2 regions of the Vallitalea pronyensis genome follow, and region 2 is predicted to be linked to the other one. Evidence: riboswitches for the same ligand, from Rfam matches in the RefSeq annotation. Region 2 holds a riboswitch; the other holds the start of a gene.
What was found. Region 2 has a riboswitch for FMN ahead of ribD (bifunctional diaminohydroxyphosphoribosylaminopyrimidine deaminase/5-amino-6-(5-phosphoribosylamino)uracil reductase RibD). Riboswitches for the same ligand answer to the same signal wherever they lie in the genome.
Positions count from the first base shown of each region.

Region 1: another riboswitch for FMN. It lies ahead of HZI73_RS22710 (ECF transporter S component); the one in region 2 lies ahead of ribD (bifunctional diaminohydroxyphosphoribosylaminopyrimidine deaminase/5-amino-6-(5-phosphoribosylamino)uracil reductase RibD).

Region 1 covers NZ_CP058649.1:5,430,364-5,434,256, reverse strand. Annotated here, with positions in the region: gene HZI73_RS22715 (ABC transporter ATP-binding protein) at 1-1,724, shown strand, start outside; FMN riboswitch at 1,867-1,981, shown strand; gene HZI73_RS22710 (ECF transporter S component) at 2,175-2,756, shown strand; gene HZI73_RS22705 (YcxB family protein) at 2,871-3,437, shown strand; gene tsaE (tRNA (adenosine(37)-N6)-threonylcarbamoyltransferase complex ATPase subunit type 1 TsaE) at 3,427-3,893, shown strand, end outside.
Region 2 covers NZ_CP058649.1:5,698,633-5,702,525, reverse strand. Annotated here, with positions in the region: gene cbiB (adenosylcobinamide-phosphate synthase CbiB) at 1-864, shown strand, start outside; gene cobD (threonine-phosphate decarboxylase CobD) at 874-1,947, shown strand; FMN riboswitch at 2,058-2,170, shown strand; gene ribD (bifunctional diaminohydroxyphosphoribosylaminopyrimidine deaminase/5-amino-6-(5-phosphoribosylamino)uracil reductase RibD) at 2,443-3,576, shown strand; gene ribE (riboflavin synthase) at 3,578-3,893, shown strand, end outside.

The DNA.
Region 1 (3,893 bases), 270 kb from region 2:
CACGCGTTTCCCTTCCAATGTTTATTGTATTACAGACCTTAAGTGTAGCACATGGGATTTTCATTGGATTGTTAGCGCCTTCAATGCAGTTGTTTTTTGATAGAGTAGAAAATTACGCTATGGGGCAAAGGCCACTATCAGCTGCTATTACAGGTTTAATCATCTTAGGTTTCGTACAGATTGGTAGCTCTATAATTGCTGGCATTGTCCAATTTACTCGGAAAATGTATTACAACAGAGCAGAAGGGGTTTTTTCACTTGAGCTACATGAGAAAATCAATAAACTCCCACCAATATGTTTTGAAGACACTAAAATGCTTAATCATATGAATAAAGCGTTCAAAGGGAAAAGCGAATCAGTACAGTTTACCGAGAGGATTATAGGGAGTATTACCTTTTTTGCTGTTTACTTTATAATTATGTCGGCTTATCTATTTAGAGTTAAACCGATTCTAATCATTTCTCTCCTATTAATTTTTATACCGGTATTACTAACACAAATTTTACGCACCAAATTTTTTACGAAAGCAGAGGATAAATCAGCCCCTTTACGCAGGGAGTTTGATTATTACGAAAACTGTATGACTGGAAGAGCATATTTTAAAGAAACCCGTCTTTTGGGAGCTTTTATGTTTTTTAGAAAACAATATAAAGATACTTTATCTATTCTAAATAAAATCAGGTTCCACGCCGTAGTAAAATCAGATCTAGCACAATTGGGTGTGCAGATGCTGTCCCTTGGGGGGCATATTGGCATCTTGCTTTTGTTACTTAATGCGTTGCTGAATGGTCATATAAGTGTTGGTGCGTTTGTGGCCATATTTGCTTCTGTTGATGCTATGTTTCATCTAATGACCAGGTGGATATGTTATAATCTGGGGGATGTGGCCAGCAGTTTCGGAAGGGTACAACATTATCTAAATTTTTTACAAATACCAGAAAATAATGGGATGGATGTACAGGTTCCAAAAAATATGGACATATCTTTAAGGGATGTATCTTTTACATATCCCAATGCAAATCTTAGGGCAGTAAAGTCCATATCATTCCATATCAAAAATGGTGAAACCGTAGCAGTAGTTGGGGAAAACGGGTCAGGTAAATCAACTTTAATACGTCTGATTACTGGCTTATATGTACCTGATGAAGGGGATGTACTGTATGGAAAAATTAATACGAAAGAAATTTCAGGTAGGTCATTGTTCAAAAATATATCTGCAGTGTTTCAAAAATTTCAATGCTATCAAATGACCTTGGGTGATAATATTTGCATTAGTCATATTGATATCAGTAAAGATGACTCAGGGTTAGATAAAATATGTGTCCAAGCAGGATTAGATAAAAACGATAGTCAATTTATCGATGGGTATAATACCATGCTATCAAGAGAGTTTGATGGCGTTGATATATCTGGTGGTCAATGGCAACGTATTGCTATTGCACGAAGTTATTATCGTAAGCATCGTATCATCGTACTTGATGAACCTACAGCAGCTATTGACCCCATTGAAGAAACAAGGATCTATAATCAGTTTGCGAAAATTTCAAAGAACAAGACAGCTATTATTGTTACACATCGGCTTGGCTCCATAAAGCTGGCTGACAGAATATTAGTTATGAAACAGGGTAAACTAGTTGAACAAGGGACACATGCAGAGTTATTGACAAACGAAGGTGAATATGCACGCTTATATAAATCTCAAGAGCGATGGTATAAAGACTAAACTTCATTAATTAAATAAATTGTATCTTAATATAACCCTTAACTTAATGCTTGTTGATTATTAAAAGAATGAAAAATTACATTGACAATTGTTAAACAATCTCATATAATAACATTAAGAAGTAACTTACAACTTAAGATCGGAAATTCTTCAGGGCAGGGTGAAATTCCCGACCGGCGGTTATAGTCCGCGAGCCTAACGGCTGACTTGGTGTAATTCCAAGACCGACAGTATAGTCTGGATGAGAGAAGAAATGTATTTTATGCATGATGATATGCACCTTGAAGACGATAACTTCAAGGTGTTTTTTATGTTCATAAGTATAGGATAAATGCTTGTGTATCCTGCTAAAATAAAAGCAACCTGAACGGATAATGAATTTCCTTTCTACTTATTATGTCACGTATAGGACTTAAAGGTCCTATCACCATGAAAAGGAGAATCAATAAAATGGAAAAAGTTCATAAGTTTCAAGGTTTGCATCAAAAAAGAAAGATTGATACCATTCACTTAGTTAAAATTGCTTTTTTATCAGCTATTGCTTACGTCATCTTTTTAATTGAATTTCCCATACCTTATTTTCCACCTTTCTTAGAGATTGATTTTAGTGATATTGTTGCTATATTAGGCGGCATCATGTTAGGTCCTCTTGCTGCGGTATTCATTGAAATTATAAAAAATGCGTTACGATTTGTCTTGTTTAACTCAGGGACAGGTGGTATTGGTGAATTAGCCAATATAATAGTAGGCATCGCTTATGTGTTACCCTTTTGCTTAATCTTTCGTGTCAATAATCTGAAGCGGTTTATACTGGGAAGTTTAGCAGGTATCACAAGCATGACACTCTTTGCAAGTTTGGCTAATTATTTTATCCTTATTCCAGTATATACAGGGATCAATATGCATGCAGAAAAAATGGATATGATTATTAAATTGTATGGACCTTTTAATATTGTTAAAGGCGTTATCATAACTTTAGTAGGTTATATAGCCATTAAGGCATTTAAGCAAATTCTACCTAAATTTTATTAAAACTGGGGGGTTATCTATAAACGATAACCCTATTTTTATGCTTATCTACTGGATATATTTCGACAAAAATGCTATAATACCATTCAAAGATATCTTAAGTATTGGAGGAACATTATGGCTGAAAAAAATAAAGAAGTTACCCTTAACATAAAAATTAGTGATAAAGATATGTTTATATTTATGGCAAGTCATGTCTATGGGAAATTAAGCGGCAAGCTGTCTCTCGCTTTTAGTATCATCTGTTTAGCTATCTTTCCATTTTCTTTTGGGTGGAATGATTTACTGATGACCATGGTATTATTATTTGGAGCGATGATCTATCTCGTCATAACACCCATCATGCTGTTCTTACAGTCCAAAAAGCAAGTAGCCACTATACCTGTTTTTCAAGATCCCATTGCCTATAAAATGGATGCAGAAGCATTGAGTGTATTACAGGCTGGAGAATGGATAGAATTTAGATGGGAAAATCTCTATAAAGTGACGGAAACAAAATGGCAGCTATTATTTTACGTGGCAAAAGACCAATCGTTTATTATACCTAAACGTCTCATTGAGGATCAAGAGGATATTTTATATATCCGAAAGATTGTATCAGATAAAATGAAGCCATCCCGTGTAAAATTTAAAAAAGAAAAAGCGGATCGTACCATAGAAGATTCATCAATAGATGCTAAGTGACGAAGAAGATAAGCATGAAGGGAAGATATCATTGATTTATGAAACATATACAACGAAGGATACAGAAGATATAGGGCAAAAGCTTGGTGAAGAAGCTAAAGCTGGCGGTTTGTATGCTTTAATAGGTGACCTGGGTGTGGGTAAAACTGTTTTCACCAAGGGGTTCGCCAGTGGTTTAGGCATCTTAGAACATGTCACCAGTCCAACCTTTACCATTGTTAATGAATATCATGATGGACGATTGCCTTTCTACCATTTTGATGTGTATCGTATAGAAGATGCCGAAGAAATGTATGAAATTGGCTATGAAGAATATTTTTATAATCATGGCGTATGTCTTGTTGAATGGGCCAATCGCATTGCAGACATCATGCCCGAAGAAACAACATGGATTACCATTGAAAAGGATTTAGAAAAAGGGTTGGATTATCGTCGTATAACCCTTCTTAATGGAGG
Region 2 (3,893 bases):
AGTTGGCTAGAGAAGCGTATCCGAAAAAGCAGGATACCCCTTAAAATAGGTGGTTTTCTACTATTATTGGGAACAGTAGGGGTAACAGCAGGTGTCATCACCCTTTTGTTGCAATTGGGTTATGGGATACACCCTTATGTGAAAGACCTGATGACCATCTATCTTCTTTATACATCTTTAGCAGCTAAATGCCTTAAGGATGAGGTACTAAAAGTATGGAAAGCCTTGGAACAACAAGATTTGATTCTGGCAAGGAAACAACTCTCCTACTTAGTAGGGCGAGATACAGAATCCCTTACGCGAGATGAAGTTATCCGTGGAGCAGTGGAAACGGCGGCTGAGAACACGGTGGATGGTGTATTAGGGCCACTTCTATTCATGGGTTTAGGCATGTTATGGGGCATACCTGTCCAGAGTGTATTTATCTATAAAGCCGTTAACACATTGGATTCCATGGTAGGCTATCAGCAAGCACATTATAAGGCTATCGGTTATGCATCAGCTAAAACCGATGACTTATTTAATTACATACCAGCCCGAGTAGGGAGTATATGCATGCTCATTGGTGGCGGTATTCTGGGTTATGATTTCGCCCATGGATGGAAGATATTATGGCGGGACCGACGTAATCATAAGAGTCCTAATTGCGGCTATCCAGAATCTGCTGTAGCTGGTTTATTAAGGATTCAGATAGGTGGTACCAACACTTATTTTCATGAGGTGGTCATGAAACCCACTATTGGTGATCATGACCGGGTATTAGAACCCGACCATATGAAGAAAACCATTGGTATCATGTACATGTCAGAGTTCGTCACCTTATTGCTCATGATAGGACTTGGTATCTTACTAATAAAATTATAATGTACATGAATGGATCTTGTAATGGATCTTGGAAGGAATGAGGACATGAATAAGCATGGTGGTTATCATGGGAAAAGAGATGTGATGGATTATAGTGTGAATATTAATCCTCTGGGGTTACCAGAGACCATAAGGGAAACGATGATAGCTTCTATAGATGATATGGTAAAGTATCCAGATATATCGGGAGCAGGAGCAAGAAAAGCCATAGCAGAATACGAAGGTATTGATCCTAGGAGCCTCATAATGGGCAATGGAGCCAGTGAGTTAATCTATCTGTTTGCACGAGCCGTGAAACCCAAGAAAGTACTCATTATCCAACCTACCTTTAATGAGTATGAACGGGCATTTCGATTAGCAGGAAGTCAAATTGAAGCCTTTGAATTAAGTGTAAACAGCGGATTTCAAATAGACATACAAGCATTTGAAAAGGCATTGGAAGGGTATCAACCAGATGTGGTTGTGTTATGTAACCCTAATAACCCAACGGGTCAATATATACCCCTAACGGAACTAGAAGCCTGTGTTAACCTCATAGAACACTATAGAAGCTTTTTATTTCTGGATGAATCCTTTATTGAATTTACAGGACAACCATCGATTATCAAACATATGGCTTGCGAAAGAGTCTTTTCTCTACGATCTATGACGAAGTATTATGCTGTTCCTGGACTAAGAATTGGATATGGTGTATCCCATGACGGTGTTATTCAACAACTAGAAGCTTATAAAGAACCGTGGACCATGAATGGTCTTGCACTACAAGTTGTACCAGCAATGATTCATGACGACGTCTTCCATAAACAAGTTCGCCAATGGATGGTAACCGAACATCCGCGGATGTATCAAGCACTAAGCGCCATTCAAAAACTAGATGTCATCCACAGTCGAACAAATTTTTTCTTATGTCAATTACAGGATATGTCTGGTTATGAACTGAATGTGAAACTTGAATCTAAGGGAGCCCATGTAAGGGTATGTGATGATTTTACGGGGTTAGGTGAGCGTTATATACGTATTGCCTTACGCTTACAGGAAGATAATGTTCGACTTGTTAAATGGCTACAAGAGGTCTTATACTAAAGTTTTACACTTTTTTTCATACTATCATGATTATTATACGTGTAACATCCATGATAGAGTACTTGATTAATTCAAGCACTTATGCTATACTAATCTACAATTGAATAATAGAAATCCTTCAGGGCAGGGTGTAATTCCCGACCGGCGGTAATAGTCCGCGAGCGCAAGCTGACTTGGTGTAATTCCAAGACCGACAGTAAAGTCTGGATGAGAGAAGGCATAACATAAGCTTAATTGAATCATATTGGAAACTTTGTTTGATTAAGCGGTGTTCATTAAGTTAATTCTTATATGCATATATAACCTTGGAGATAGTTAATCTTCAAGGTTTTTTAGTTATTCTAAACATAGCAGCAACCCTATGTGATGACATATCCATTTGGGTTAAGTCTGTTCGTGTAAGCCCGTTATACGGCTCTATCTCTCATCTATTGATATTTTCTGTATCCCAATGATTTCTATCTGTTCTATATGTTAAGGAAGGAGGTAGAATGATTGGAAAAAACCATTCAAAACCAGTTACAAGAACAACAGTCACAAGCCCATTATTACATGAAGCGAGCCATTATGTTGGCCAAAAAAGGCATGGGCTATACCAATCCTAATCCCATGGTTGGAGCTGTCATTGTAAAAGACGGTAACATCATTGGTGAAGGTTATCACAAGACCTATGGGACAGCACATGCAGAGGTTCATGCATTGAACAATTGCAAAGTAAACCCAGAAGGTGCCACCATGTACGTCACTTTAGAACCTTGTTCACATATTGGAAAAACGCCCCCTTGCGTGGATGCCATTATTGGTCATGGCATTAATGAAGTTGTTATTGGCATGATTGACCCTAATCCCCTTGTAGCAGGTAAAGGCGTGCAAAAACTTCAGAACCAAGGTATTGACGTTACATACGGAATGCTTGAATCAGAAGTGAAGTCTCTCAATCGCATGTTTATGAAGTACGTCACAACCAAGCAGCCCTATTGCATTTTAAAATCAGCCATGACCCTTGATGGTAAGATTGCCACGAAAATAGGTGATTCTCAGTGGGTTACAGGTGAATTAGCAAGGCAGCATGTCCATGAACTCAGACATCAAATGTCGGGTATCATGGTGGGGATCGGTACAGTTTTAGCCGATAACCCTCGATTAACCACACGTTTACGAAAAAGAAAAGGGAAAAATCCCATAAGAATTATTCTGGATACCACATGTCGGATACCTTTAGATGCTGCGTTACTAAGAGAAGAAGGGAAAACGATTATCTGTACGGGGAACCATGCATCTCCACTCAAGATAAAAAAGCTACAGGAAATGGGTGTTGAGGTCTATATGAGCAATGAAAGAGATGGACGATTGGATATGGCATGCATCATGGATTATCTTGGTGATCGTGGCATAGATAGTGTGTTGATTGAAGGTGGCAGTTCTGTCAGCAGTAGTGCCCTTGAAGCCGGTGTTGTGGATGAAGTGATGATGTTTATAGCACCCAAAATCATTGGTGGGAAACATGCCAAATCACCAGTAGGAGGAGAAGGGGTAGCTTGGATGCGGGATGCTATAGGTCTTGTGGACATTGAGATTGAGACCTTAGGGACAGATATTTTAATCAAAGGAAAAGTAGAGGAGGCATGATATGTTTACTGGTTTAGTGGAAGAGATTGGTACCATTGGTGCCATGGTAAAAGGAAAACAATCTTCAAGTATAACCATCCACGCAGACACCGTTCTAGAGGATGTGAAACTTGGTGACAGTATAGCGGTGAATGGTATCTGCTTAACGGTAACAGGTTTCACAAAAGACACATTTAGCGTAGATGCTATGCCAGAAACCATGCATATGACCACCCTCCATAAGCTTAAGGTACATGATCAAGTACATTTAGAGCGGGCGTTACAAGTTGGGGGGCGTCTAGGAGGTCACATGGTGTCGGGTCATATTGATGGTATAG